Regions from separate parts of the Comamonas resistens genome, predicted to be linked through region 2. Evidence: predicted binding sites of a transcription regulator. Region 2 holds the regulator's gene; each other region holds the start of a gene.
The links. The regulator FNR, encoded in region 2, switches genes on or off when oxygen is low (the NO sensors DNR and NnrR bind a similar motif). The targets are predictions, from matches to a motif close to TTGATNNNNATCAA.
Positions count from the first base shown of each region.

Region 1: a site for FNR is predicted at 4,367-4,380, ahead of QMY55_RS21790 (DASS family sodium-coupled anion symporter). Genes of this name have one in related genera too.
Region 3: a site for FNR is predicted at 3,031-3,044, ahead of cydD (thiol reductant ABC exporter subunit CydD). Genes of this name have one in related genera too.

Region 1 is NZ_CP125947.1:4,690,715-4,700,838, forward strand. It holds gene rsmI (16S rRNA (cytidine(1402)-2'-O)-methyltransferase) at 1-199, shown strand, start outside; gene QMY55_RS21780 (Hsp70 family protein) at 257-1,507, opposite strand; gene QMY55_RS21785 (2-hydroxyacid dehydrogenase) at 1,687-2,691, opposite strand; gene QMY55_RS21790 (DASS family sodium-coupled anion symporter) at 2,702-4,207, opposite strand; gene QMY55_RS21795 (hypothetical protein) at 4,487-4,813, shown strand; tRNA gene QMY55_RS21800 (tRNA-Met) at 4,888-4,964, opposite strand; gene rplQ (50S ribosomal protein L17) at 4,987-5,370, opposite strand; gene QMY55_RS21810 (DNA-directed RNA polymerase subunit alpha) at 5,509-6,507, opposite strand; gene rpsD (30S ribosomal protein S4) at 6,620-7,243, opposite strand; gene rpsK (30S ribosomal protein S11) at 7,332-7,733, opposite strand; gene rpsM (30S ribosomal protein S13) at 7,751-8,116, opposite strand; gene rpmJ (50S ribosomal protein L36) at 8,139-8,252, opposite strand; gene secY (preprotein translocase subunit SecY) at 8,371-9,684, opposite strand; gene rplO (50S ribosomal protein L15) at 9,709-10,124, opposite strand, start outside.
Region 2 is NZ_CP125947.1:2,113,249-2,123,372, forward strand. It holds gene ccoN (cytochrome-c oxidase, cbb3-type subunit I) at 1-40, shown strand, start outside; gene ccoO (cytochrome-c oxidase, cbb3-type subunit II) at 60-692, shown strand; gene QMY55_RS09905 (cbb3-type cytochrome oxidase subunit 3) at 709-849, shown strand; gene ccoP (cytochrome-c oxidase, cbb3-type subunit III) at 877-1,788, shown strand; gene ccoG (cytochrome c oxidase accessory protein CcoG) at 1,872-3,314, shown strand; gene QMY55_RS09920 (FixH family protein) at 3,414-3,728, shown strand; gene QMY55_RS09925 (hypothetical protein) at 4,004-4,267, shown strand; gene fnr (fumarate/nitrate reduction transcriptional regulator Fnr) at 4,330-5,052, opposite strand; gene hemN (oxygen-independent coproporphyrinogen III oxidase) at 5,320-6,702, shown strand; gene QMY55_RS09940 (sulfite exporter TauE/SafE family protein) at 6,706-7,419, shown strand; gene QMY55_RS09945 (HD-GYP domain-containing protein) at 7,507-8,754, shown strand; gene QMY55_RS09950 (sensor domain-containing protein) at 8,808-10,124, shown strand, end outside.
Region 3 is NZ_CP125947.1:3,619,066-3,629,189, reverse strand. It holds gene QMY55_RS16855 (TrbI/VirB10 family protein) at 1-1,099, shown strand, start outside; gene QMY55_RS16850 (DUF2274 domain-containing protein) at 1,096-1,314, shown strand; gene QMY55_RS16845 (hypothetical protein) at 1,519-1,848, shown strand; gene QMY55_RS16840 (hypothetical protein) at 1,923-2,669, opposite strand; gene cydD (thiol reductant ABC exporter subunit CydD) at 3,193-4,887, shown strand; gene QMY55_RS16830 (amino acid ABC transporter ATP-binding/permease protein) at 4,884-6,620, shown strand; gene QMY55_RS16825 (cytochrome ubiquinol oxidase subunit I) at 6,653-8,239, shown strand; gene cydB (cytochrome d ubiquinol oxidase subunit II) at 8,263-9,414, shown strand; gene cydX (cytochrome bd-I oxidase subunit CydX) at 9,436-9,576, shown strand; gene eda (bifunctional 4-hydroxy-2-oxoglutarate aldolase/2-dehydro-3-deoxy-phosphogluconate aldolase) at 9,650-10,124, opposite strand, start outside.

The sequences.
Region 1 (10,124 bases), 2.6 Mb from region 2:
CAAGGGCGAGTTTGCCATCGTGCTGCACCCTGTGGCGGTGCAGCAGGAATCGGGCGAGGCCGAGCGCGTGCTCAAGCTGCTGCTGGCCGAGTTGCCGACCAAGACGGCCGTGAAGCTGGCCGCCGAAATCACTGGAGCCAGTCGCAACACGCTCTACGACCGGGCGCTGGAACTCAAGCGGGCCGCCGAAGGCGAATAAGCATCAAAATGACCGATAGCGCTTATATACAAAGCGCTATCAGCTCACTTTTTGATATCAGGCGTAAGCCAGGCCGGTGGCCACGCCGCCAAACAGATCGCCTTCGACCTGCGGCGTGGCGGGAAACGCCGTGCGCAAGGCATCGCGCAGCGTGCGCAGGGCCGACGAGCCGCCGGTCAGATAGATCGCATCCGGCGCATCCACACCGGCCTGGTGAACGCAGTCCTGGGCGCATTCCACCACCTGCTGCAGCAGGGCCTGCAACTGCTCCTCCAGGACCTGCGGAGAAATTTCCGCGGGCAAGCCGTCTTCTAGCCAGCCCAGGGCGATGCCGGCTGCCGCATGGCTTTGCGAGGCAGCGATCTTGGCCTGCTCCACCGCATCGGCGAGACGGTGGCCTTCGCGCCATTCCAGCACCTTCATCAGGCGCTGGTGCAGTTGCAGGTCGCTGTAGTCGTTCTTGAGATTGCGCGCCGACGCCAGCGATTTGGCCGTGTACAGCCACTGGATCAGATGCCAGGTGGAAAGATCGAAGAACACGCTGCTGGGCACCTCGCGCCCGCTGGGACCGATGTGCTTGTAGCCCAGCAAGGGCATGACCTGGGCCACATTCAAACGGTGGTCAAAGTCCGTGCCGCCGATATGCACGCCCGTGGTGGCCAGAATATCCTGACTGCGATCGGCATGTCCGGCCTGCTGCGGCCCCAGGCGCACCACGGTGAAGTCCGAAGTGCCGCCGCCGATGTCGACGACCAGCACCAGCTTTTCCTCGCTCAGGCGCTGTTCGTAATCCAGTGCCGCGGCAATCGGCTCCAGCTGGAAGCTGACTTCACCCAGGCCCGCGGCGCGCGCCGCAGCGGCCAGGGCATCCTGCGCCTGACGGTCTCGCTGCGGGTGCTCGTCGACAAAATGCACGGGACGCCCGAGCACCACGCGCTCGGGCAGACGTCCGTCCAGCGCCTGGCGTGCCTGATCGGCCACGCGCTTGAGAAAGATCGCGATGATGTCCTGGTAGCTGACGAGCTGCTCGTGCACCGCGGTCTTTTCCAGCAAAAGGCTGCTGCCCAGCAGGCTTTTGAGGGAACGCATCAGACGCCCTTCCTCGCCCGCCAGATACTGCTGCATGGCATCGCGGCCGAAATGCGTGCTGTGCTCTTCGGTATTGAAGAACAGCGCCGTGGGCATGCCGGTGGCGACGCCTTCCAGCGGCAGCAGGCGCGCGGGTGCGCCCGGCATGCGATAGGCGGCCGCCGAGTTGGAGGTTCCGAAATCTATGCCCAGTGTGGCGGGGGAAAAAGCAGTCGTCATGGGAGGTGGCACAGCACTGGCGGCGGTAACAAAAATGCCCACCTGCTGTGGGCTGTAAATCGGCAAAGGGACGCCATTCTAGCGTTGCCGAATTCCGCCCGTGCCCGCCCGATGATTCGGCCCAATACCCATGCACAGGCTGCGGTAAAAGCCCTTGCTGCAGTCCCGGGCCGCCCAGCTCAGTTGCCGGGCACACGGTTGAGCAGCGGCGCGCCGCGCTCGAAATCCGTGATGCTGTCCACCGTGGCCGCCATGATCTGACCTATGGCCTCCACGGTGAAAAAAGCCTGGTGGCCGGTGACGATGACATTGGGAAAGGACACCAGGCGCTGGATCACGTCGTCCGTGATGATGGTGGACGACAGGTCCTGGAAGAACAGGCTGGCCTCCTGCTCGTAGACATCGATGGCCAGGCCGCCGAGCTGGCCGCTCTTGAGCGCCTGCACCGCCGCTTCGGTGTCCACCAGGCCGCCGCGGCTGGTGTTGACGAGGATGGCGCCGCGCTTTATGTGGGACAGCGAGGCGGCATCGACGATGTGATGCGTCTCCTCGGTCAAGGGGCAGTGCAGCGAGATCACGTCCGAGCCGGCCAGCAGCTCGCGCACCGGCACGTAGCGTCCGCCCTGCTGCTCGAAGGCCGGATCGGGGTACTTGTCATGGCCCAGCACCGTGCAGCCGAAGCCAAGCATGATGCGCGCGAAGAGGCTGCCGATCTTCCCAGTGCCGATCACGCCCACGGTCTTGCCGTGCAGATCGAAGCCCATCAGGCCGTCAAGCTCGAAATTTCCCTCGCGCGTGCGCATGCTGGCACGCGCGATCTTGCGGTTGACGGCCAGCAGCAGGCCCACGGCAAACTCGGCCACCGAGTGCGGCGAATAGTCGCTCACGCGCACCACGGCCACGCCCAGCCGTCCTGCCGCAGCTGCATCGATATGGTTGTAGCCCGTGGAGCGCGTGGCCACCAGGCGCGTGCCCTGGTCCGCCAGCAGTTGCAGCACCTCGGCATCCACGCAGTCGTTGACGAAGACACAGACGGCCGCGCAGCCGCGCGCCAGCGCCGCAGTCTCGGCCGTGAGCCGGTCCTGGATGAAGAGCAGCTCATGGCCCGCCGCGGGATTTGCGTGATTGGCCTCGGTGAGCAGGGACTGGTCGTAGCGGCGGGCACTGAAGACGGCAACTCTCATGCGAACCTCCTCACCACAGGCCCAGCAGCTTCCACCAGCCGCTGCCGACCACGGCAAACACCAGCAACTCGAGCACGCACATGGCCGCACCCACGCGCCACCAGTTGCCCAGCGTGACATAGCCGCTGCCGAAGATGATGGGCGAGGTGCCGGTCGCGTAGTGCGTCAGCGTCATCATGATCGCCGAGCCCGCCGTCATCATCAGCATGAAGGGAACGACATAGTCGGCAGGTATCAGTTGCGCCCCAACGGTCAGAAAGGCCAGCATCATGGCGCTGATATGGGCCGTGGTGCTGGCGAACAGATAGTGTGAGAACACAAACACACCGACCAGGATAGCCGCCACGGACAGCCAGCCCAAGCCGCTGGCGACGATGGCGTTCTTCATGCCCTCGGCAAACCAGGCGACAACGCCCAGCTTGTTGAGCTGCTCGGCCAGCATAACCAGGGCGCCGAACCAGATCAGGGTGTCCCAGGCGCTTTTCTCGGACAGCACATCATCCCAGTCGATGGTGCCGGTGATGATCAGGGTGAACAGCCCCAGAAAGGCCACCACGGTCGGATCCAGCGTGAACGCCGGGCCGAACAGCATTTGCGGCACATTGGCCCAGAGCAACAGCATCATGCCGAAGGTCCCGAGCATCACCCGCTCCTTGCCCGACAGCGGCCCCATGCGGGCCATCTCGGCACGCGCGTATTCCACGGCATTGGGCGTGGCCTTGAGCTCGGGCGGCGACAGCAGATAGACGGCCAGCGGCATCAGCAGCAGGCACAGCAGACCCGGCAGCAGCATGTACAGCGCCCAGTTGGTCCAGCTCAGGTGCAGGGACTGGCCCGTGGCCTTGGCCACCAGATCCACGACCAGTGGGTTGGGCGCGGTGGCGGTCAGAAACATGGCCGAGGTGATGGGGTTGGCATGGTAATTGACCAGGGCCAGGTAGGTGCCGACCTTGCCCTGCGTGCCCTTGGCCGGGTCCGATTCGAAGGCATTGGCGATGGACTTCATGATCGGATGCACGATGCCGCCGCCGCGCGCCGTATTGCTGGGCGTGAACGGCGCGAGCACCAGTTCGCAGATCGCCAGACCGTAGCCTATGCCTAGGGTGCGCTTGCCCAGCAGCGCGATGAACATTAGGCCGATGCGGCTGCCCAGCCCCGTCTTCTTGAGGCCGCGCGAGATGAGAACGGCCACCACGATCAGCCAGATCAGCGGATTCGCGAAGCTGCTCAGCGCATCGGTGATCGCCCCCTTGGAGGAGGTGGAGGTGACCTGGGACAGCGAGACGATGACGATGGCCATCAAGGCCATCACGCCTATGGGCATGACCTTGAGGATGATGGCCACGATGGTGGTCAGGAAAATAGCCACCAGTTGCCAGGCCTTGGGATCCAACCCTGCGGGCACCGGCGTCAGCAGCAGACCGATCAGCACCAGGGTGGCGATCAGCGCGGGCAGCAGACGGAACGGCACGGCCGATTTGAAGTAGCGGAACAGCGAGGCGATTTTCTCGAGCATGTAAGTCCTTTTCTTTGCCACTGCGACGCCAGGACGGGAGCATGCCCGGGCCAAAAGCCAAGAAGCCTGCACGGGCATTGCTGGCTGCGCCGCATGACGGACATCATGATGCAGTGCCGCATGACTCGGTCTCCGCGCCGATTCTTGCGCCACCAAAGTTTGACCAGCATCAAGAGCCCGCCAGCAAAACCCGCAGCCACGTGCGTGCGCATGCCAGTATCTCGGCGTCGGACATGCAACGCCCGCATGCCCATGGAGTGAACAGGAGAAACAGCCTACATGCCAGCCAACCGCTTCTTGCCTCATGAGTGGGAAAGTCGTCTCGAGGAGATCGACCTGGAGATCGTGCGCCAAGCCGCCATCTGCAAGGTCGCACTGCTCGACCCCGGCGCCATCGAACGGGTGCTGGCCAACGATGCCGGCGTCTGCGGCGCCGAGCACGAGGCCGCGTTCCGGACGCTGCGCGGCCTGCTGTATCTGCACTACACCGAGGTGCTGCATATCAGCGAGGGACTGAGCCCGGAGATCGCCAATGTGATCGCCAATCGGGTGCGCGAGCACCTGCGCCACCGCATCGGCACGCAGCTCGGTCGCATGGCCGGCTGAGGATGGGCTCCGCGATCTGCCGCCATGCGGCAGGGCAAAAAAAAGGTCACGACATCGTCGTGACCTTTTCAATTTGGTTGCGCGAGAAGGATTTGAACCTCCGACCTTTGGGTTATGAGCCCAACGAGCTACCAGACTGCTCCATCGCGCGGCATTTCCAAATTATAGCAGGCTTATTCAGCTGCTGCAGCGGCTTCTTCAGCGCGCTCAACCAGTTCCACATAGGCCATGGGAGCGTTGTCGCCCACGCGGAAGCCCATCTTCAGGATACGTGTGTAGCCGCCGGGACGCTGAGCGTTGCGGGGACCCAGCACGTTGAACAGCTTGGTCACGCTGTCGCGGTCACGCAGGCGGTCAAAAGCCAGGCGGCGGTTAGCCACGGTGTCAACCTTGGCCAGAGTGATCATGGGCTCGATCACGCGGCGCAGTTCCTTGGCCTTGGGGACGGTGGTCTTGATGGCTTCGTGTTCGATCAGCGAATTCATCATGTTCTGCAGCATTGCCTTGCGGTGTGCAGAAGTGCGGTTCAGTTTGCGGAGGCCGTTGCCGTGACGCATGGTGCTTTTCCTTTGCTCCCCGTTTTTATCCGGAGATCTTTTCTAAATTAAATCAGGCAGCCGTATCAGGTACTGCCCGAGGCACTTTGAGACTTCACCCAAGCCATCTGGCTCAAGTAGAGCTCGCTATTATAGCAATTAACGCTTTTCCAGGCCAGCGGGTGGCCAGTTTTCGAGCTTCATGCCCAGCGTCAGACCGCGGGAAGCCAGGACTTCCTTGATCTCGTTGAGCGACTTGCGGCCCAGGTTAGGCGTCTTGAGCAGCTCGTTTTCGGTACGCTGGATGAGGTCACCGATGTAGTAAATGTTCTCTGCCTTGAGGCAGTTGGCAGAACGCACGGTGAGCTCGAGCTCGTCCACGGGACGCAGCAGGATGGGATCGAAGGACGTAGCAGCGCCACGGCCACCGGCAGGAGCGTCGAACACGCTGGCGATATCGCCGCCGTCCAGCTGGGCGAACACGGCCAGCTGTTCCACCAGGATCTTGGCGGAAGCACGCACTGCATCTTCAGCGGTGATGGCACCGTTGGTTTCGATTTCCAGGACCAGCTTGTCCAGGTCGGTACGCTGTTCCACACGTGCGGATTCGACAGCGTAGCTCACGCGCTTGACGGGCGAGAACGAAGCGTCGAGCACGATACGGCCGATCGACTTGGTCGACTCGTCACCATAGCGGCGCACGTTGCCGGGCACATAGCCACGGCCCTTTTCCACCTTGATCTGCATGTCCAGCTTGCCGCCTTGCGACAGATGGGCAATCACGTGATCAGGGTTGACGATTTCTACGTCGTGGGGGGTCTGAATGTCACGAGCAGTGACAACACCTTCGCCATCCTTGCGCAGGCTCAAGGTGACTTCGTCACGGTTGTGCAGCTTGAACACCACACCCTTGAGATTCAGCAGGATGTTGGTCACATCTTCCTGGACACCGTCGATGGAGGAGTACTCATGCAGCACTCCAGCAATCGTCACTTCAGTCGCTGCGTAACCCACCATGGAGGAGAGCAGAACACGGCGCAGGGCATTGCCCAGCGTATGACCGTAGCCACGCTCAAACGGCTCCAGAACCACCTTGGCACGGTTGTGACCAAGCTGTTCGACATTGATTGTCTTGGGCTTCAGCAAATTCGTTTGCATGCAGACTTCCTCTCAATACCCCCGGCTCGTTACACCGGTAAGGCTGGTGAAGCACCCACGGCGCGATGCCTCGCGCCGTGGGAACGGTTTACAGAAATGTCGCTGCTAAGGATTAACGCGAGTACAACTCAACGATCAGGGATTCGTTGATGTCAGCTGCGAATTCGTCGCGGTCAGGAGACTTCTTGAAAGTGCCTTCTGCCTTGTCAGCAGCCACTTCCACCCATGCGGGGAAGCCCACTTGAGAAGCCAGTTGCAGAGCTTCGACGATACGAGCTTGCTTCTTGGACTTTTCACGCACGGCAACCACGTCGCCTTCCTTCACGGAGTAGGAAGGAATGTTCACAGCTTGACCGTTCACGGTGATGGCCTTGTGCGACACCAGCTGGCGTGCTTCAGCTCGAGTGGAGCCGAAGCCCATGCGGTACACCACGTTGTCCAGACGCGATTCCAACAGGGACAGCAGGTTGGCACCGGTGTTGCCGCGCTTGCGATCGGCAGCTTCGAAGTAGCGGCGGAATTGCTTCTCCAGCACGCCGTACATGCGCTTGACCTTCTGCTTTTCACGCAGTTGCAGACCGTAGTCGGAAGTGCGCTGACCGGAAGTGCGGCCATGCTGACCAGGCTTGGTGTCAAACTTTGCCTTGTCAGCGATGGAGCGACGGGCGCTCTTCAGGAACAGATCGGTGCCTTCACGGCGGGAGAGCTTGGCCTTGGGGCCGATATAACGTGCCACTTGATTTCCTTTGTGTCATCTACCGTGCGCAAACACGGGAGCCGCCCGCGATGCTAATGCACCTGGGCGGCGGTGGTCTTGATAAAGATTAGATACGACGGCGCTTTTGAGGGCGGCAGCCGTTGTGGGGAACCGGAGTCACGTCCGAGATGGAAGTGATACGGATGCCCAGAGCACCCAGGGCGCGAACCGAGGATTCACGGCCAGGACCGGGACCCTTGATTTCGACGTCCAGGTTCTTGATGCCCTGTTCGATAGCAGCACGACCGGCCACTTCCGAAGCAACCTGAGCTGCAAAAGGAGTCGACTTACGCGAACCCTTGAAGCCCTGGCCACCCGACGAAGCCCACGACAGAGCGTTGCCTTGACGGTCGGTGATCGTGATGATCGTGTTGTTGAACGAAGCGTGAACGTGAGCGATGCCGTCGGAAATGTTCTTGCGAACTTTCTTGCGAACGCGTGCTGCAGCGTTGTTTTGTGCCTTAGCCATAGTGATCTCTCAATCCCTTATTTCTTCAGAGCCGCTGCACCCTTGCGCGGACCCTTACGAGTGCGAGCATTCGTGCGGGTACGTTGACCGCGCATGGGCAGGCCGCGACGATGACGGAAACCACGATAGCAACCGATGTCCATCAAACGCTTGATGTTCATGGTGGTTTCGCGACGCAGGTCACCTTCCAGAGTCATGGGATTCAGGAAGTCACGGATCTTTTCCAGATCAGCGTCCGTCAGGTCCTTGACCTTCTTGGAATACTCGATACCGCATGCTTCGCAGATCTTGCGAGCTGTAGTGCGACCGATGCCATAGATGGCGGTCAGGCCGATTTCAGCATGCTTGTGCGGCGGGATGTTAATGCCAGCAATACGTGCCATATTAGTCCTCTAATGCTTTCAATCAACCTTGGCGCTGCTTGTGGCGCTGGTCAGTGCAGATCACGCGCACGACACCTTTGCGGCGGATGATCTTGCAGTTACGGCAGATTTTCTTGACCGAAGCCGAAACTCTCATTCTATTCTCCTAAAACGTTCCATCCACTATCGGCCTATCGACCGGGAAACAATGCCCGCGATAGATCGATGGGCGTCTACTAACTTTTGGCAGGCTGCCCACCCGGGCAGCCTTGTCATCAAATACCAGCCTTAAAGTTCGCCTTTTTCAAGAGCGACTCATATTGCTGCGACATCACGTAGTTCTGCACTTGTGCCATGAAGTCCATCGTCACGACCACAATGATCAGCAACGAAGTACCGCCGAAGTAGAACGGAACGTTGTACTTCAGGATCAGGAATTCGGGCAACAAGCACACGAAGGTAATGTAGATCGCACCAGCCAGGGTCAGGCGAACCAGAATCTTGTCAATGTAGCGGGCTGTCTGTTCGCCAGGACGAATCCCGGGGATGAAAGCGCCACTCTTCTTCAGGTTGTCGGCAGTTTCCCGGCTGTTGAAGACCAGGGCCGTGTAGAAGAAGCAGAAGAAAATGATCGCGGCAGCATAAAGGATGACATAGATCGGCTGACCAGGGGTCAACGTGCTCGCAATATCCTTCAGCCAGCGCATGGATTCTCCTGCACTGAACCAATTCACCACCGTCGCAGGCAGCAAGATGATTGAGGAAGCGAAGATGGGAGGAATGACCCCTGCCATGTTCAGCTTCAGTGGCAAGTGCGAAGACTGACCACCATACACCTTGTTGCCGACTTGCCGGCGGGCGTAATTCACCAAGATCTTGCGTTGGCCTCGCTCGACAAACACGACGAAGTACGTCACGGCTGCCACAACGAGGACAATGAAGATAGCCGCCAGGATGCTCATGGCACCGGTGCGCACCAGTTCCAGCAGACCGCCAATAGAGCTTGGCAGACCTGCGGCGATACCGCCAAAGATCAGTATCGAGATGCCGTTGCCCAGACCACGTTCCGTGATCTGTTCACCGAGCCACATCAGGAACATGGTGCCGGCCGTGAGGCTGACCACCGCAGTCATGCGGAAGCCAAAACCAGGGCTCAGAACCAGGCCTTGAGAGCTTTCCAAGGCGACAGCAATCCCCAAGGACTGGAACAAGGCCAGAGCCAATGTTCCATAACGGGTGTACTGGGTAATCTTGCGACGACCCGATTCACCTTCCTTTTTCATCTGCTCGAATGTCGGGACCACATAGGTCATGAGCTGCATGATGATCGATGCCGAGATGTACGGCATGATCCCCAGTGCGAACACTGTGAAGCGCGAAAGCGCTCCACCCGAGAACATGTTGAACAGATTGAGAATGCCGCCCTGCTGGCCAGAGAACAGCTGCTGCAGCTGCGCTGGGTCGATGCCCGGAACGGGGATATGCGCCCCGATACGGTATACGACCAGCGCAAGCAACAGAAAAACCAGACGACGACGCAGGTCGCCGAATTTTCCAGTCTTTGCAATTTGAGCTGCGCTAGTAGCCACGGATGTCTTCTTTCAGAACTTTAATCAGGCGATGCTGCCACCGGCAGCTTCGATGGCAGCCTTGGCACCGGCGGTAGCGCCGATACCGTTGAGCTTGACAGCCTTTGTCAGTTCACCGCTCTTGATGATCTTCACGACCTTGGCGATAGAACCGACCAGACCGGCTTGCTTCAGAGCAGCCAGATCGACTTCGGCCAGGCCGAGCTTATCCAGCTCGGACAGGGTCACTTCTGCATTGAACTTCAGCAGATGCGACTTGAAGCCACGCTTGGGCAGGCGACGCTGCAGAGGCATTTGACCGCCTTCGAAGCCCACCTTGTGGTAGCCACCCGAACGCGACTTCTGACCCTTGTGACCGCGACCGGCAGTCTTACCCAGACCAGAACCGATACCGCGACCCACGCGACGCTTGGCGTGCTTGGCGCCGTCTGCAGGCTTGA
Region 2 (10,124 bases):
CGTCAAGGTGGCTGTGCCTGCAGCCGTGGCCCACGCCTGAGCATTGAGGAGCACTGGCAATGTCTGAACAAAATAACGCAGCTCCCAAGAGCTTTTCTCACGAGAAGATCGAGACCAGCAACTTCCTGCTGATCGCGCTCACCCTGTTCGTGCTGGCCATTGGCGGCCTGGTGGAAATCGTGCCGCTGTTCTTCCAGAAGTCCACCACGGAAGCCGTGGCGGGCCTCAAGCCCTACACACCGCTGCAGCTGATGGGCCGTGACGTCTATCTGCGCGAAGGCTGCTACAACTGCCACTCGCAGATGATCCGCCCCTTCCGCGCGGAAACCATGCGCTACGGTCACTACTCGGTGGCCGGTGAGTTCGTCTACGACCACCCCTTCCAATGGGGCTCCAAGCGTACCGGTCCCGACCTGCACCGAGTGGGCGGCAAGTACAGCGACGAATGGCATCGCATCCACCTGAACAACCCACGTGACGTGGTGCCCGAGTCCAATATGCCTGCCTACTCCTGGCTGGAAACCAGCAAGGTGGATGACGCCGTGGTGGCCCAGCGCATGAGCGCACTGCGCAAGGTGGGCGTGCCATACACCGATGAGGAAATCGCCGGTGCTCAGGCCGAAGTCAAGGACAAGACCGAGATGGATGCAGTGATTGCCTATCTGCAGGTCCTGGGCCGCGCCGTCAAGTAAGAGAGAGGGGCTGGAAATGGATATCACCACCATGCGCATCGTTGCCACGCTGGCATCGATGGGTTGCTTCATCGGTATCTGGTGCTGGGCCTATGCCCGCCGCAACCAAGCCCGTTTTGACGAAGCAGCTCAGCTTCCCTTCCTGCAGGAAGACTGAGTCTGACCACCATAACGAGAACATCTCATGAGCGATTTCATCAACAATTTCTGGTCGGTCTATGTGGCCGCCATCACGCTGATTGGCATTCTGGGCTGCTTGCTGCTGCTGATTGTGGTGGCCCGCAAGAAGGTTGTCTCCTCCGGCGACAACACGACCGGCCATGTCTGGGACGGTGACCTGCGTGAACTCAACAACCCCATGCCCAAGTGGTGGATGGGTCTGTTCGTGATCACCGTGGTCTTTGGCCTGGCCTATCTGGCAGCCTACCCGGGTCTGGGTGCTTTCAACGGCAAACTGGACTGGAGCCAGACCGGTGCCTACGAAAAGGAAATGGCCAAGGCCAAGGCGGACCTGGAACCTCTGTACGCCAAGTTCACCAGCATGCCCACCGAAGAAATGGCCAAGGACCCTCAGGCCATGGCCGTCGGCGAGCGTCTGTTCATGAACAACTGCGCACAGTGCCATGGCTCTGACGCACGCGGCAGCAAGAGCTTCCCCAATCTGGCAGACGGTGACTGGCTGCATGGCGGCACACCCGACAAGATCAAGGAAACCATCACCAACGGTCGCATCGGCATCATGCCTCCCATGGCAGCCGCCGTGGGTACTGCAGAAGACGTGCGCAACGTGGCCAACTATGTGCTGAGCCTGTCGGGCAGCCCGCACGATGCCGTCAAGGCGTCTCTGGGCAAGTCCAAGTTCGTGGCTTGCGCAGCCTGCCACGGCATGGACGGCAAGGGCAACCAGGCCATGGGTGCACCCAACCTGACCGACGATGTGTGGCTGCATGGCTGGGGTGAGCAAGCCATCATGAACATCGTCAACAACGGCAAGCACAATGAAATGCCGGCCCAGAAGGAAAAATTGACAGAGGCGCAAATCGCCGTACTGGCTTCCTATGTGTGGAGTCTCTCCAACACACAGACCCAGAAATGATTTGAGTGAAAAAGCGGTGCTTTGCGGCACCGCTTTTTTCGCATTGGATATTTCAGTAATTACAAAAATATGAAGGAACTGCGATGACCGGCGAGCCAGGCAAACCGCGCAAGATCATCCCGATCACACCCGAGCCCAAGGACGGCAGTCCTGACTACGTGCCTTTGTTTGCTTCCGAGCAAAAGGTCTACTCTCGGTCCATCCGTGGCGTGTTCGCGCGCTGGCGATGGATCATGGTGTTTCTCACGCAGCTGTTCTTCTACGGTATGCCCTGGCTGCAGTGGGGCGAGCGCCAGATGCTGCTCTTCGATCTTGAAGCGCGTCGCTTTTACCTGTTCGGGCTGGTGCTTTACCCGCAGGATTTCATTTATCTGACCGGTCTTCTCATCATCAGCGCGTTGGCGCTTTTCCTGTTTACGGCGGTCGCAGGGCGTTTGTGGTGCGGTTTCTCCTGTCCGCAGACCGTTTATACCGAGATTTTTGTCTGGATCGAGAGCAAGGTCGAAGGCGATCGCAGTGCCCGTATGCGCATCGACAAGGGCGGCTGGACTTTCGAGAAGATCTGGAAGAAGTCGCTCAAGCAGTTCCTCTGGATCGCCTTGTCCCTGTGGACCGGTTTCACCTTCGTGGGCTATTTCGTGCCCATCCGTGAACTGGGTGTCGAGTTGCTGGCCCTGAGTGGCAACTGGCAGATTTTCTGGGTGCTGTTCTATGGTTTTGCCACCTATGGCAATGCCGGCTATATGCGCGAGCAGGTCTGCAAATACATGTGCCCTTATGCACGTTTTCAAAGCGCCATGTTCGACAAGGACACCATGATCGTCAGCTACGACGCAGAGCGCGGCGAGGGGCGCGGTCCGCGCAAGAAGGGCAGTGACTACAAGGCCGAAGGTCTGGGCGACTGCATCGACTGCAAGCTCTGCGTGCAGGTCTGTCCCGTGGGTATCGACATCCGCAACGGGCTGCAGTACGAGTGCATTGGCTGCGGCTTGTGCATAGACGCCTGCAACTCCGTGATGGACAAGATGGAGTATCCACGCGGCCTGATCCGCCTGACCACGCAGAATGCCGTGTCCAAGGCATGGAAGCATGCGCAGATGATTCGCCGCATCTTCCGTCCGCGTGTGCTGATCTATACCTCGGTGCTGGTGGCACTCAGTGCCGCCATGATTGCCAGCCTGGCGATGCGTGAACCCGTGAAGGTGGACGTCATCCGTGACCGGGCGGCGCTGTCGCGCATCGTGGCCGGAGGCAAGCTGGAGAACGTTTACCGCCTGCAGATCATGAATGCCACGGAGACCGAGCAGAACTACCGCATCAGCGCCGTGGGCCTGGATCATCTGGAGGTGGCTTCCGAGCAGGAAGTGACCGTAGGCCCAGCGGAGACACGTGGCATTGCCGTGCGTCTGCAGATTCCCTATGGCTCGGCCGATCCTGGTTCGCACACCATCCATTTCAATCTGGATGCCGTGCAGGCCCAAGGTGGGCGCGTGTCCGAGAAGGCTGTTTTCCTGGTGCCGCGCTAGACGGCAAGGTTATCGACTATCCGCAACAATAGCTTGGCTGGCGCTGCGCATCTGGCGATGCGCCGCACTGGCAAAGTTCCACATTGAAAGAGATCCGCCATGTCGGCAACAACCCCAAGCGCAGCACGTGCGGCAAGCGCAGCCAAACCACAGCATCCCGAGGACGGCAAGCCTTGGTGGAAGTTCGCCCATGTCTGGCTGGTTCTGGCGGGCCCGGCCGTTGTGGTCGTCGCAGGCCTGGTCACGGCCTATATCGCCATGAGCAAGCCTGACCCCGTGATCGACCCCGATTACTATCGTCATGGCATCGAGATCAACCAGCGCATGAGCGAATCACAAAAAAGCCTGGCCCCGGCACTGACCGGGCGCAATCATGCGGCAACGCCTGCACAAGATCACCCTACAGATCGCTGATGCCGGGTTGCAGGGCACAGCACTCCATGAAAAAAGGCCGCCCAGCGGCCTTTTTTCATGGAGCATGCTCTGAAATTCAAAGCGCCTTGCGCAAGTAGAGTCTATGTTTTGCGTAACGACACCTATGAAGTGAAGATTTAATAGGCGCTGGCTGCTATCAATTAAAGAATTCCCGTGCCTGGGTTTCTCGGTGTTTGCCCGCAAGGGGCTGGTCAGTTCGGCCCGGCAATGTGCAGAATGTCCTCACCGCTCCCCGCAGCCCAAGGAGATTCGTGATGGACACTCAGCGCTGGATGTGGATTGCATGGCCCGCATTTTTGGCCGCCGCAGTCCTGGAAATGGTGGTTTTTGCCTTTGTTGACCCGATGGATGTGCACTGGATGGGGTCGCCACTGGAATGGTCGCGCAGCGCCGTCTATACGGCAGCATTCTTCGCCTTCTGGCTGGTCATGCTGCTTTGCAGTCTGATGACGCGCAGCCTGGCGCGCTCGGCGCAGGATTTGAACAACGGCATCGTCTCCGAGCCTTTGGCCGATTGACAAGCTTTCCAAAAGAACAAGGCCCGCTGTAAGCGGGCTTTGTTCTTTTGAGGGTTAGTAGATCAGCTCTGGCATTGCTGGCTGTTGACAATGCGCTTGAGCGCTTCGGTATCCAGAATGCGCAAGTGGCGCTGCTTGACTTCCACAATGCCTTCTTCGGCGAACTTGGAGAAGGTGCGGCTCACGGTCTCCAGCTTCAGGCCCAGATAGCTGCCGATTTCCTCCCGGGTCATGCGCAGCACCAGTTCCGACTTGGAGAAGCCGCGGGCAGCCAGGCGCTGCACCAGATTCAGCACAAAAGCGGCCAGGCGCTCTTCGGCGCGCATGCTGCCCAGCAGCAGCATCACGCCATGCTCGCGCACGATTTCGCGGCTCATGACCTTGTGCACATGGTTTTGCAGGGCCGTCACCTCGCGCGAGAGCTGCTCGAGCTTGTCAAAAGGCATGACGCAGACTTCGGCATCTTCCAGCGCCACGGCGTCGCAGGTGTGATGGTCGTTGACGATGCCGTCAAGGCCGATGATTTCACCGGCCATCTGAAAGCCGGTGACCTGGTCGCGACCGTCTTCGGTGGCCACGCAGGTCTTGAAGAAGCCGGTTCGGATGGCGTACAGCGAAGTGAATTCCTCGCCGTTGCGGAACAGCAGTCCGCCACGCTTGATCTTGCGGCGCGTGGCGACGATTTCGTCGATGCGCTCCATTTGCTCATCGTCCAGGCCCATGGGCATGCACAGTTCACGCAGATTGCAGTTGGAGCAGGATGCTTTGATGGTCTGAAGATTCATGGCTTGCAGCAGCGGTGCGGACGCACAGGGAGTGAGGCCGCGCCGTTCATTGACCTCTAGGTTGGTAATGAGATGGATCAAATTGTCGCAGCACTTGCCTTGTTATCCCTTGATGTGAATCAAGGACAAGGGGTTTGCCTTGGGGCACAGTGAAGACACTGATTCCAAAAACACGCGCTCGCTGCAACAAGACGGGCATCCGGTCAGGCTGAAGAGAAGCTCGATATCGGTGTCCTCTGCAGTGTGGGTGCACCCTGACTAAGAGCCATGACCGCAGTTACGCCCGAATTGCTAAGCCGTTTTGATATTCCGGGGCCTCGCTACACGTCGTTTCCAACAGCCGACCGTTTTGTTGAGGCTTTCGGCCCTGAGGACTATACCCTGGCACTGCAGCAGCGCAAGGCACATTCGGCTGCCCGCGCGCTGCCGCTGTCCCTTTATGTCCATGTGCCGTTCTGCGAGTCGCTGTGCTACTACTGCGCCTGCAACAAGATCATCACCAAGCATCACGAGAAAGCGGCGCAGTACCTCGACTATCTGCGCCGCGAAGTCGCCATGCATACCGAGCATTGCGGCAAGGGCCAGGTTGTCAGCCAGTTGCACCTGGGCGGCGGCACGCCCACGTTTTTCAACGACGACGAGCTGCGTGCCTTGATGGCGCTGATGCGCGAGCATTTCAAGCTGGACCCCGCGGGTGAATATTCGATTGAGGTGGACCCTCGCACCGTGAGCAACGAGCGTCTGCAGGCGCTGAAGGAAATGGGTTTCAACCGCCTGAGCTTTGGCGTGCAGGATTTCGATCCCGATGTGCAAAAAGCCGTGCATCGCGAGCAACCGGCACAGCAGGTCTTTGCCCTGGTGGAAAAAGCGCGCGAGCTGGGCTTTGTGTCCATCAATGTGGACCTGATCTATGGTCTGCCCAAGCAGACGCCTCAATCGTTTGCGCGTACGCTGGAGCAGGTCAATGCCTTGCGCCCTGACCGCATAGCGCTTTATGCCTATGCCCATCTGCCCGAGCGCTTCAAGCCACAGCGTCGCATTGAGTCTGCTGACCTGCCCATGGGGCAGGACAAGCTCAATATGCTCTCCAGCGCGATCGATGCATTCATGGACGGCGGCTATGTCTATGTGGGCATGGACCACTTTGCGCTGCCCGATGACTCTCTGGCCATTGCCAAGCGCCAGGGGCGTCTGCACCGCAATTTCCAGGGCTACAGTACCCAGCCTGACTGCGATCTGATTGCGCTTGGTGTCTCTGCAATCGGGAAAGTGGGGGCTACCTACAGCCAGAACGTCAAGACGCTGGAAGAGTATTACGACGCTCTGGACAGCGGCCAGTTGCCCGTGCAGCGCGGGTTGGCCTTGTCGCGCGACGACATGGTGCGCCGTGCTGTCATCATGGCGGTGATGTGCCAGGGCGCTGTGCTGTATGAGCCCATGGAACAGGCCTGGCTGATCAACTTCCGTGAATATTTCGCCCCGGAGATGAAGGCGCTGCAAGAGATGCAGGCCAACGGCTTGCTGGTGCTGGAGGAGGAAGGCTTCCATGTCACCGCGCTGGGCTGGTTCTTCGTGCGTGGAGTAGCCATGCTGTTTGATCGTTATTTACAGGCCGACAAGAACCGCACGCGGTTTTCACGCATCATCTAGCGCATGTTGTTTTCGCTGGTTTGGACTGCTTTGATCATGGGGCTCGTGGGTGGGCCCCATTGTCTTGTCATGTGTGCTGCTCCTTGCAGCGTGGTGACGTGCGGCAGTGCCGCCAGCCAGGCTCAGCAGATTGTTGTGCATGGTCTGCGCAAGCGCCAGTGGCTACGCAGCAGCCTGTTTCACCTGGGGCGTGTCGGTGGTTATGCCCTGCTGGGGGCCGTGGCTGCCGTGGCCATGGAAAGCCTTTCCTGGCTGACCAGTCAGACCACAGCATTGCAAAATCTCTGGGCTCTGATGCATGTAGTCGTCATGGCCTGGGGCCTGGCCATGGTGGTGCAGGCCCGCCAGCCGGTCTGGTTGGAGCGTGCCGGCCGTTCTGCCTGGGCCAAGGTTCAGCCCTGGGTCAGCGCACCAGGCGGCAGCCTGGCTGCGGGTTTTGCCTGGGCTCTCATGCCCTGTGGTCTGTTGTATTCGGCCGTGCTGGTGGCTGCGCTCAGCGGCGGTGCCTGGCAAGGTGGTTTGTCCATGGCTGCATTTGCGCTGGGCAGTGGCGTGTGGCTGGTGGGAGGGCCATGGCTGTGGCGTCTGAGCCAGAGCAAGGTGAATGTTCTGCGCGCGCAATGGGGTACGCGCATTGCAGGCCTGATGCTGATCGGCGTGGCAATATGGGCGTTGTGGATGGATTTGGTCTACAAACCGAGTCTTTGGTGCCGATAAGTCGGTCAGGGCGCAAAACTTCCGGTCTCTTTTGTTTGAAGGTTACGGAACTGCGCATAATGCAACATCTTGTATGACTCGCTCAAAGTGAATCGATTCGTCGCTATTGATATCGGACAGCTGCGCATAGGCATGTATGTTCATCTGGGTGTGGGCTGGCTCAGGCACCCGTTTCCCGTCAATAGCTTCAAGATCACGACCCAGGAGCAATTGAAGACCCTGCAGTCCCTGCAACTGGGTCATATCGAGTTCGATCCAGCGCGCAGCGATCCGGAGGTCACGGAAGAACCCGCGGCCGACAAGGTGGAGCCAGAAAATTTCCCGCAAACCTGTTCACTCGAGAATTGGCGCACGGCGATGCAGTCCGTGCAAAAGCGCTTCCAGTCCGCGCTTGCCTGTTTTGATGCCGTCCAGGCCATGGTGCCGGCAGACCTGCCCGCAGCGCGCTCGGGCAGCGATGAAATGGTTGGCGACTATGTGGTGCAGCTTGCCAGCGAGAGCGACATCAGCCTGCATCTGATGTTTGAGGGCGGCCGCAGCTCGGCCAGCGTGCATGGTCTGAACACCGCTGTGATGAGCTTGTTGCTGGGCAAGGCATTGGGCATGCGGGACCAGGCTCTGCAGGATCTGGGCGTGGCGGCTCTGCTGCATGATCTGGGGAAGATCCCGCTCCATATTCCTGCTTCGGATTGTGCCTTGAATCAAATGGCAGCAGGCACCGCCCAGCCCACCTTTCCCTATGTACACCATGTAGGTGAGTCCGTGGCGCTGACGCAGGCCATGGGTTACGCGCCTGCGGTCACCACGGCCATCGCCCAACATCATGAATGGGCCGATGGCAGCGGCTTTCCGCTGGGCCTTCTGGCGGCAGACATGGATATGGGAGGGCAGATACTGGGCCTGGTCAACAATTACGAAAGATTGTGCAATCCTCCAATGGCCCTGGCGGAAACCACGCCACATGAAGCCTTGGCCAGCCTGTATGGTCAATATCGTCATCGCTATGCACCAGAGGTGCTGCGTGCCTTGGTTCAGACACTGGGTGTTTATCCGCCAGGCTCGTGGGTGGAACTCTCGGATGGTAGCCAAGGCCTAGTGGTCTGCGTGAATACGCGGCAGGCTCTCAAGCCCTCGGTACTGGTCTACAAGCCCGAGGTTGCCCAGGACAGCCAGCAGGTGATCGATCTGGCGCAGCAGCTGGAGCTGGGTGTCCGGCGAGGCCTGCACAAGACACAGGTATTGCCCAAGGCTCTGGCAACCCTACAGCCCAACCAGCATTTATGCTATTTCTTTGATAGTTCGGCTGCAACCTCTGCAGAGAAGGTCATACCGTGACAGCGCAGCCGCTTGCCATCTCGCACTGCCTGGACAAGGCCCTGTTCACCGCCATGCTCGACGGGCTGCAAGAAGCCGTGTGGCTGTTGGATGCGCAAACACTGCGGGTCTTGCATGCCAACGCGGAAAGCATGGCATTGACAGGATATGAGGCGCAGACAGCGCTTGGCCTGCATGTAGATGTGTTGTGCGACACCCTGGTGCAGAAGACTTTCTGGCAGGATGCCAGCAACTGGCGCTACGGCGCACGTTTTCTCTCGCAGATTCTGCGCTCCGATGGCTTGTCGTGCGCCGTTGAAATGTCGGTGCGCTGGCTCGATGCTTCGCCGGCGATGCTGTTGCTGTCCATGCTGGACCGAAGTCAGCAACTGGCGCATGAGGTTGAGCTGGAGACATTGCTGGCCGAAATGCGTGCCACGCTGGAGTCCACCGCCGACGGCATTCTGGTTTGCGATTTGAAGGGCGGCATACGCGCCTTCAATCACCGCTTTGCCCAGCTGTGGCAACTGCCTTCGGAGCTGCTGACGCAGCGGGACGATGCGGCCATTTTCGCGTTCCTTGAGTCGCAGACCATCAGCAGCGGCAGCGAGTTCACCTTGTTGCAGGAGGCGCCCGACCTGTCTGCGCCGGAAATCACCGAAGTCCTGCAGCTGCGTCAGGGCCGCGTGATCGAGCGCCGCTCCGTGCCTCAGCTCAGCCGTGGCGTGGCCATTGGGCGTATCTATTCCTTCAGGGACATCACCGCAGAATCACTGGCTGCCAGTGAGCAGCGTCTGGCTGCACGTGTTTTCGAATCCAGCCTCGATGGCATCTTCATTGCCGATGAGATGGGCCGGATTGTGCAGATCAACCCGGCGGGACGCCGACTGCTGCAGGAGGCCCATGTGCTGGGGCAGTCTGCCTGCGAGTTGTTCGAGCCCGACGATGGGGAGGCGATGGATTTGCTGGCCCTGGCGCAGGTGCGCTGGGAGACAGGGGGGTTCTGGGAAGGCGATCTCTGGCTGCGAGCCGATGGCGACCGGCCGCGTTGCGCGGTCTGGCTGTCCTGGGTCCCATTGCGGGATGGCTATGGCTGCGTGGTGCAGAGCATTGGCTTTATCCGCGACATGACGCAGCAGCGCAGTGCGCAGAAAAAGATCGAAGAGCTGGCCTTCCATGATGCACTGACAGGCCTGCCCAATCGCCTGAGCCTGACCCATTATGTACAAGCCTGCATCGTCCAGGCTCAGCGCACGAACGAGAGCTTCAGCATCCTGTTTCTCGATCTGGATCGATTCAAGATCATCAACGACTCGCTGGGTCATGATTTTGGCGACCGTGTCTTGCGTCTGGTGGCCGAGCGGCTTGGCGGCTTGCTACGTCCCAACGAT
Region 3 (10,124 bases), 1.5 Mb from region 2:
GCAGCAACGCGGTGCAGGCGAATCCACGGAGCTGTACAACGTGGATCGCGTCTCGCGCTCAGAAGGCCTCGACCAACTTCCTACCGACTATTCCAAGTTGCCAGCGCTGCCGCCCGATGTGCCGGAGCTGGGGCCACCGCTGCCGGGTGATCTGGGGCCAGCCATCGTCAATTCGCAGCAGCCGGTCGCCGCCACTTATGCCGCGCCAGGCTACGACCCCAACGATGCGCTACGCAAGGAAGCAGAAGCGGCTGCGGCTTCATCGGTATTCTTCCGCACTGGCGCTCCGCAGGCTGCGCCCGTGGCGCAGTCGCAGGTCGCTACCGCGCCGGGCTTCGCCGCCAATGCCGCCTTCGATCCGCTGGCCGCTGGCCCGGCCTCGACGGCGGCCCAGCCTGCTGATCCGACTGCCGTGCAGAACCGGCAAGACCAGAAAGAGGCGTTTCTGACTGGCGGCTCTGCGGAAACCCGTAACTCCGGCAACCTGCAAATGCCTGCATCGCCATATCAGGTCATGGCTGGAACGGTCATTGCCGGGGCACTGGTCACGGGCATCAAGTCCGACCTGCCGGGCGACGTGATCGCCACGGTGACGGAGCCGATCTACGACACGGCCACTGGCAAGTTCCTATTGATCCCGCAGGGTTCGCGCATCCTGGGCAAGTACAACAGCCAGGTCAGCTATGGGCAGAGCCGCGTGCAGGTGGTGTGGAACCGCATCATCCTGCCCGATACGTCATCGCTGACGCTCGACAACTTGGTCGGCACCGACCCAGCAGGGTATGCGGGTCTGGAAGACGACGTGGACTGGCATTGGGATCGGATCTTTGCCGGTGCCGTGCTGACCACGCTGCTGGGCGTCGGTGCCGAACTGGCCGCACCCGAGAATCGCCAGGACGGTGATCGCGTCATCATCGCCGGGCGCGACAGCCTGCAGGACACCGTGAACCAGGTCGGCCAGGAAGTGACCCGGCGCAACCTCAACATCCAACCCACGCTGACCAGCCGCCCCGGCTTGTCGGTACGCATCATCGTCAACCGCGATCTGGTGCTGCGACCCTATCAGCCGCTGTTCTTCAACAAGGGGACTTCACGATGAGCACGACCAGGAAACTGCGGCTGGGGCCGTTGCCCAAGACAGAGAACGTCAAGCTGACCTTCGCATGCCCAGCCAGCCTGAAAGCCGACCTCGACCGCTACGCCGCGCTGCACGCGCAGGCGTATGGCGAGACGGTCGATGCAGTGACGCTGATCCCGCACATGCTGGAGGCGTTCATGGCGGGGGATCGGGGATTCAGGAAGCTGGCTAAGTAGAGGCAACAAAAACCTGAACGGAATTCTATAATGTCAATTCTTGGATAGAAATAGACATTCAGCCTATCCTAAAGCCTTAGGGCTGCAAGTGTTTTCTACCGAATGAGCGCGTTGAGATTGCCGTGCCTTAGGATGACTGGCGATGCCCTGCACTAAGTCGTCTATTGGTAGTTTGGTTTTTTAATCCAACATTATCGGAAAATTATGGCTATCACATACACGGCAGAGAAGAATGAAGAATGGAACGCCTTTAAGGTGAATGGTGGATCCATAACATTTGAAATTGACCGCACAGACATCTCGCACGATGCAGCGTTTGAAACTCTGGCTTCTTTGCAATCGAAGCTGAGAACAGGATTTGAAATCCCTCCAACTTCACTGATCGAGACACCTGAACTTCAAGCACTTATCCAGCTCCATGGCTCAGAATGGGACTGCATCCTCTGTCGCATTTACCTTGCTGGAGGAAAGGTCGTTTATCGTCAACTGGAGAACGGCAAGTACGAGGCTGTCTGCACCGTTTCCGCAGCATAACAAGTAATTTAGGCCGCAGCTGCCTCGTGGCGCGGATCAATTCAAGAGTTGGGAGTGCTGCCCTGAGTCCAGGGTCATGCCGGGTTTGCATATTCGATCAAAACCAACTTTTCGGTCTCCGTCAGTTTTTTAATGAGGTTTTCGCTGCGCTCCTTAATATCTTGCTTCAGGTACGCGGAAACCTCTGCAAGGCATCGGAGTAAATCCATAGTCAAGGCAAGATGGTAGTGCCTTGTGTGTTGTGCACCATCTACGTCGATAGCGATGCCCCCCTGGTTATCGACAAAATAGGAGATCCGGTGACGATCGTGCTCTAGCTCCTTATGGGCATACTGCTTGTTTCTGAGATTGTCGAATTTCTCGTGTGCGACCTTTAGATCTTCATTGCCCTTGAATACACGCAAATAATCGAGCTTGGAGCGCCCATCCCCTCCGGCAAACATTTGAATATATCCAACAACTATGCCGGAGAATAAAACTTCAAGGCTCTGCCACAGTTTCGGACTCAAAAACGCCAGTACGTACATTTTTCCAGAACGCCCCACCATTCCCCATATGGCCTCCCGATCCATGTCGAGTTGGGTTGGAGGAGGGGCATCCTTGAGAATTTCCTCAAAACTCGCAAGGAGATCCGGTGGAATTGGCAATTTCTGCTTAGGAGCGGAATGGGGTTCAATTATTTCCGCGATCGCCTGGAGTGACTGCATCAGTTGATGCACCTGATAGCTCTGCTCAATCCTGTCTTCCAGCGACTTGATTTTTCCCTGAAGACTCTTGTCACCAACGAAAGCTTCATGGTTTTTAGGAAACAGCTTGCTCATTGATTGCGCCACTCTGTCCTCGCATCAGATCCTGATGAATATCGAAAAATCAGAAAATTCTACTGTACGATAGCATCTCTTTGGTATACGCGAATCCGGGCAGCACGGAATTGGGGCATTCGTCGCCATAGCACGCCCCGACTTGCTTTCCCAAGGCTCTCATGTGGCTCCCAGCCCACAACGCCGAATCCCCTGCAAGCGGCACAAAACAGAGCTAACTTATTGCCCCGTATATGGTTTCAAGCCCCGCGCGACTTGCACTAAGGACTTGACGCCGGCCCTTTTTTGTGCCATCAGCGCTCTTGATGTTGCTCAAGTACATCAGACATCAAGGGTTAACCCTTGTGAATTGCACTTGGATTTGATGCCAGTCAATGTCGTCCAAGTCCTTCAATTGGCTTTTGCCGCAGCCGCCATGATGATTGTCAAAAAAAGAGTAAGATTATTTTAATTTCAGTAAATACTGAAAATTGAGAAATTCAGATCAATGCCTTCCTCTTCCTCCGCAAGTACTCAGACCGCCATGGAAACGGCATCAGCCGCCATGGCGGTGGATGTGCGCCGCCCGAGCGCAGGGGCTTTGTGGCAGATGACGGCTGCATTGATCTGGTTGCCTCAGGCCGCGTTGCTGGCCTGGGCCGTGCAGCGCATGGCGGATGGATTAGGTGTGGTGCAGATCTGGCCCATGGCTGCTGGCGTGTTGCTGCTGGGCTTGCTGCGTGCCTGGCTGGACGGGCATGGCGGCTGGTTGGCCAATCGCGCTGCGCGTGAACAACTGAGCCAGTTGCGTGCCCAGGTGGTGCGGGCCCTGGGCCAGGCTTCGCCGCTGGACAAGGCGCGCGTCGCTTCGGGCCAGGCGGCCAGCGCGGTGGTCGAGCAGGCCGAGTCCATCGTGCCCTGGCTGGCGCGCTATCAAAGCGCCATGTGGCGCGTGCGTATTCTGCCGCTGGCCATCGTGGCTGTTGTGGCCAGTCAGTCCTGGGTGGCAGCTTTGATCCTGATAGTTGCGGCGCCGCTGATTCCCTTGTTCATGGCCATTGTGGGCTGGCGCGCCAAGGCCGCCAGCGAAGAGCAGATGTTGCAGCTGGGCGAAATGAATGCGTTTCTGCTGGATAGGCTGCGCGGCCTGAGCACGCTGCGGGCCTTGCAGGCCGTGGACATGACGGGGCAGCGCCTGCGCGAGCATGCCGAAGGCCTGCGCGCCCGCACCATGCGCGTGCTGCGCATTGCCTTTTTGTCCTCTGCCGTGCTGGAGCTGTTCTCTGCATTGGGTGTGGCCATGGTTGCCGTCTATATCGGTTTTCACCTGTTGGGCACCTTGCAGTTCGGTGCCTGGGGCGGCAAGCTCAGCCTGGGTCAGGCCATGTTTGTGCTGCTGCTGGCTCCTGCCTTCTTTGAACCGCTGCGCGAGCTGTCTGCAGTCTGGCATGACCGCGCAGCGGGTGAAGCTGCCTTGCAGACTTTGAAGAATATGCAATCTCAGTCTGTCGCCATTGTGGGGGCAGGAGTGCTACTGAAAGATGAGTGCACAGCGCTTTGCCAGCCTGTTCAATTGCGTGTTGTCGATCTGATGGTGCAGGCACCCGGTGCTCAAAGCCCGCTGGCTCCCTTGTCCCTGAGCGTGGCGTCTGGCGAGCATGTGGCGCTGTGGAGCCCCAGCGGTAGCGGCAAGTCGCTGCTGCTGGCACAGATTGCAGGCCTGCTGCCGGTTCAGCAAGGCCGTATCGAGCTCGATGGCGAAGTCCTCGATGAGGGCAGCGCGGCCCGGCTGCGCTGCCGCATGGGCTGGATGGGCCAGCAGACCCATGTGTTTTCAGGCTCGGTGCCGCGCAATATCGGACTGGGGCGCGACAAGGTATCTGCAGCGCAGATCGCTGCGGCCACGCAGCAAGCTCATCTGGACGAGGCCCTGGTTTCGCGTGCCGGCATGAGCCTGGGCGAAGGGGGCGCGGGCCTGTCAGGCGGCGAAGTTGTGCGACTGGCCTTGGCCCGGCTGGCGGTCCGGGAAGAGGCCGGGCTGCTGCTGGTCGATGAGCCCACGGCCCACCTGGATCCTGTGACAGCGGCCCAGATTGCACAGGCACTTCGGCGGATGGCCAAAGGGCGCACCTTGCTGGTAGCCACGCATGATGCACAGCTGGCAGCCGCCATGGATCGCGTGATCGAGCTGCCTGTCCTGCCGCTTCGGCCATTGCAGGCAGAGGAGCCGTCAGCATGAGCCGGCAACATGTCTCCATGCGCCAGCTGCTGAGTGAGCTCGGGCAGATGGCACCGCGCAAGCTCTGGCTGGGCGGTGCCGCGCTGGCATCGCTGACCGTGCTCATGGGCATGGCCCTGCTGGGGCTGTCGGGTTGGTTCATTACGGCCACTGCGCTGGCGGGGCTGCTGCCCGCGACAGCACTGGTGTTTGACGTCTTCATGCCTTCGGCAGGCATTCGCCTGCTGGCCGTGGGACGCACGGGCGCGCGCTATGCCGAACGCATGGTCACGCACGATGCCACGCTGGCGGTGCTGGCCGCATTGCGCCAGAAGCTTTTTCTCCATTGGGCTCGCCCGCAGGCGGCGCGCCTGCTGCTGCAACGCCCGGTGCGCCTGCTGCAGCGGCTGACATCCGATGTGGATGCGCTGGACAACCTGTATCTGCGGCTGCTGGTGCCTGCGGTGTCAGCCCTGGGGGCGGCCTTGCTATTGGCCCTGGCCTATGGGGTGATGCGCTGGTGGCTGGGCTTGATTGCGCTGGCATGGCTGCTGCTGGCGGGCTGGGGCATAGCGCTGTGGCATGGCTTGCGCAGCCGCAAGGCAGCCGTGCGCCGAGCCATGGTGCTGGAGACCATGCGTGCGCAGACCGTGGACCTGGTGGCAGGGCAGGCCGAGCTGCTGATGGCAGGCCAGTTGCAAAGCCAGATGCAGCAGGTTTTGCGCAGCGATGCGCGTGCAGCCGATGCCGATGCCCAGCTCTATCGTACGGAAGCCGCTGCAACCAAGGCCTATGGCGCGGTATCTGCTATTACTTTGAGTGCATCGGTTTTGCTGATGGCCTGGCTGGTAGAGCAGGGCTGGGCCGATATTCCGGTTGCGGCGCTGGGCATTTTGCTGGCACTATCGGCGCTGGAGCCGTTTGCAGCCCTGCGCCGAGGCGCTGAACAGGCTGGGCGTACCTGGCTGGCGATGCGCCGCCTGGGGCCTGCACTGGTCAGCGATGCAGAGCCGGCGCCAAGGAACAAGCTGCAAGCACCGCAGCAGAACGCGGTGCAGTTGCAGGCTGCGCAACTGAGGCAATTGGGCCCGGTGAACCTGATGGTGGCTCCAGGCGCGCGGGTGGCCCTGATCGGCAGCAGCGGTGCCGGCAAGACCACGCTGCTGCAGCTGATGGCCGGTGAGTTGAATGCCGAACACGGAGTGGTGCAAGCCCAGGCGGCCAGCTGGATGACGCAGCGTACCGAGCTTTTTCAGGACAGCCTGCGCGAGAACCTGAAGCTGGCCGACCAGGATGCCAGCGATGCGCAGCTGTGGCATGTGCTGGAAGCTGCAGGATTGAAGAGTGACGTCATGGCCCTGCCACAAGGGCTGGACACCATATTGGGCGAGGGCGGTCTGGGCCTGTCCGGAGGGCAGTCACGCCGGCTGGCACTGGCGCGGCTTTTGTTGAGCCCACGCTCCTGCTGGTTGCTGGATGAGGTCAGCGAGGGGCTGGATGCGGCCACGGCCGCAGATGTGCTGCAAAGACTGGCACAAGCCGCAGCAGGCAGGACGCTGATTTTTGCCACGCACTGGCAGCGCGAAGCCAGGCTGGCGGACCGGATCCTGTGCCTGCAGGCAGGAGCAGTGCAAAAACAGGCCTTGCGTGGCACGCCAGAGTTTGAACAGTTGATTGCCCGGCTGCGCCCGGATGCCTCGGGCGTGGGCATGCGGGGCCAAGAGCCGCGGCAGGCCGAAGAATTTTCCGTTTGATTTTTTGAAGTACCGAGAGAAAGGACCTGACCATGGACCTCGATATCGTCGATCTATCGCGACTGCAGTTCGCGATAACGGCGCTCTACCACTTTCTGTTTGTGCCGCTGACGCTGGGCCTGTCGATTCTCGTCGCCATCATGGAGACGGTGTTTGTGATGACAGGCCGCACCATCTGGCGCGACATGACCAAGTTCTGGGGCGTGCTGTTCGGCATCAACTTTGCCATGGGCGTGGCGACCGGCGTGGTGATGGAGTTCCAGTTCGGCATGAACTGGAGCTATTACAGCCACTATGTGGGCGACATCTTTGGTGCGCCGCTGGCCATTGAAGGTCTGATGGCCTTCTTCATGGAGGCGACCTTTGTGGGTCTGTTCTTCTTCGGCTGGGATCGCCTCTCCAAGCTCAAGCACCTGATCGTGACCTGCCTGATGGCCATCGGCACCAACTTCTCCGCACTGTGGATTCTGGTGGCCAATGGCTGGATGCAGAACCCTGTGGGTGCGGCTTTCAATCCTCAGACCATGCGCATGGAAGTGACAGACTTCTTTGCCGTGCTGACCAACCCTGTGGCACAGGCCAAATTTGTGCATACGGTATCTGCAGGCTATGTGATGGCCTCGCTGTTTGTGTTGGGTGTGTCGGCCTGGTATCTGCTCAAGGGTCGTCACCTGCATCTGGCCAAGCGCTCGATGACAGTGGCCGCCTCGTTTGGCCTGGCTGCCTCGCTGTCGGTGGTGGTGCTTGGCGATGAGTCTGGCTATCTGTCGTCCGAGCATCAGAAGATGAAGCTGGCTTCCATCGAGGCCATGTGGGAGACCGAGCCTGCGCCTGCGGCCTTTACGGCCTTCGGCTTTCCGGACCGTGAAGCGCGCGAAACCCACTTTGCCGTGCATATCCCATGGGTCATGGGTCTGATCGGCACGCGTTCCCTGAACACCGAGATTCCCGGCATCAACCAGTTGGTCAAGAACGCCGAGGGCAATATCCGCAACGGTATCGATGCCTATGACGCGCTGCAGACCATTCGTGCGGCCAAGAGCGAGGCGGAAATTCCCGACGAAGCCCGTCTGCGCTTCGAGAATAACGGCGCCAACATGGGCTATGCCCTGCTGCTGATGCGCTATGTGGACGATCCGCGCAAGGCGAGCGACGAGCAGATTCACAAGGCCGCCATGGACACCGTGCCGCCTGTGGGCCCGCTGTTCTGGACCTTCCGCATCATGGTGGCCTTGGGCATGTTCTTCATCGTGCTGACCGGAACCTTCTTCTGGCTGTCCGTGCGTCACAAGCTCGATGCCTATCCCTGGCTGCTCAAGGTTGCCGTGCTGTCCATTCCTCTGCCCTGGATTGCTGCCGAATGCGGCTGGGTGGTGGCAGAGCTGGGCCGCCAGCCCTGGATCATCGAAGGCGTGCTGCCCACGGCCATGGCCGTGTCCAACCTGGGGGCCAGCACCTTGCTGCTGACCATTGCCTGCTTTGTGCTGATCTACACCGTGCTGCTGGTGATCGAACTCAAGCTGATGGTCAAGGCCATCAAGAAGGGCCCCGAGCACGAGAGCGAGCCGCATCTGAGCTTTTATGAACCCATGATCAAAAAGCTGGCAGCAGCCCGCTGAATGCCTGCAAGGAGTATGAGCAAATGATCTTGCATGAACTGATTACCTACGACGTGTTGCGCGTCATCTGGTGGCTGCTGCTGGGCGTGCTGCTGGTGGGCTTTGCTGTGACCGACGGCTTTGACCTTGGAGCCATGGGCCTGCTGCGCGCCACGGCCAAGACCGATGTGGAGCGACGCACGGCCATCAACTCGGTGGGCCCCGTGTGGGAGGGCAACCAGGTGTGGCTGATCCTGGGCGGCGGCGCCATCTTCGCCGCCTGGCCCCAGCTGTACGCCGTGTCCTTCTCGGGCTTCTACCTGGCCATGTTCGCCGTGCTGGTGCCGTTGATCCTGCGCCCCGTGGCCTTCAAGTTCCGCAGCAAGCGCGAAAGCGCAGCCTGGCGCAACGGCTGGGACTGGGTGCTGTGCATCACCGGTCTGGTGCCCGCGCTGCTGTTCGGCGTGGCCGTGGGCAATGTGATGCTGGGCGTGCCTTTCCGCCTGGGCAATGACATGCGCATCTACTACGACGGCACGTTCTTCGGGCTGCTGACGCCTTTCGCATTGCTGTGCGGCCTGGTGTCGCTGTCCATGCTGCTCATGCACGGTGCGGCCTGGCTGGTGTTCAAGACCGAAGGTGAGGTCTCGGCACGCGCCGCCAGGTATGGCACGTTGTTCGCCGTGCTGACCACGGTGCTGTTTGCGGCCGCCGGCGTCTGGCTGGCCAGCATCAACGGCTATGTGATCACCAGCGAGGTCAACCCTGTCGGCCCTTCCAATCCCATGAACAAGACTGCCGCCGCAGTGGCCGGGGCCTGGATGGCCAACTTCAAAAGCTATCCCGTGCTATGGCTGGTGCCCGGTATCGGCCTGCTGATGCCGCTGATCGCGGCCCTGGGTCTGCGCAGCCGCCGCGAGTGGCTGGGCCTGATGGCCAGCGGCCTGGCCATTGCCGGAATCATCCTCAGCGTGGGCGCCGCCATGTTCCCCATGATCCTGCCATCCACCGTGGATCCGCGCTTCAGCCTGACGGTCTGGGACTCGTCTTCCAGCCATGTGGTGCTGTTCATCATGCTGGTCTGCGTGCTGATCTTCCTGCCGCTGATTCTGGCCTACACCAGCTGGGTGTATTCGGTGCTGCGCGGCAAGGTGGACATCGCTGCCATCGCCACCGGTCGTGGCCATTCGTACTGATCAAGAAGAAAGGAACTGGATATGTGGTATTTCGCCTGGTTGCTGGGACTGCCGCTGGCAGCGGCCTTTGCGGTGCTCAACGCCATGTGGTATGAGCTGACGGACGACGAGGTGACTCGCCGCCGCATTCTTGAGGAGACCAACTCGTTGCCAGAAGCCTGATTCGGCATCATCTGCAGCGCAGTGATCAAAAAGCCCGACTGGTTTTGCCAGCCGGGCTTTTTTGTGGCCATGTTTATGCGCGCAGCTTGTGCGTGGCCTGGGCCAGATCGGTGATCTGCGACCAGTGCCCGTTCTCCAGGGCGCTGCCTGGTACCAGCCAGGAACCGCCCACGCAGACCACATTGGACAGCGCCAGAAATTCGGCTGCGTTGGCGGGAGAGATGCCGCCCGTGGGGCAAAAGCGCACATCGCCGAATGGACCTTGCCAGGCCTTGAGCATCTGGATGCCACCGGACTGTACGGCGGGGAAGAACTTCAGCTCACCGAAACCGTCTTCCTGCGCCGCCATGATCTCGCTGCTGGTGGCAACACCGGGCAGCAAGGGCAGATTGAGCTTGCGGCAGGCCTGGCCCAGCGCGCTGGTATAGCCGGGGCTGACGGCAAACCTGGCACCTGCATTGGCTGCCGCCGCTGCATCGGCGGCATTGCGCACGGTGCCTGCACCCACAATGGCCTGCGGTACGGCCTTGGCAATGGCTTCTATACAG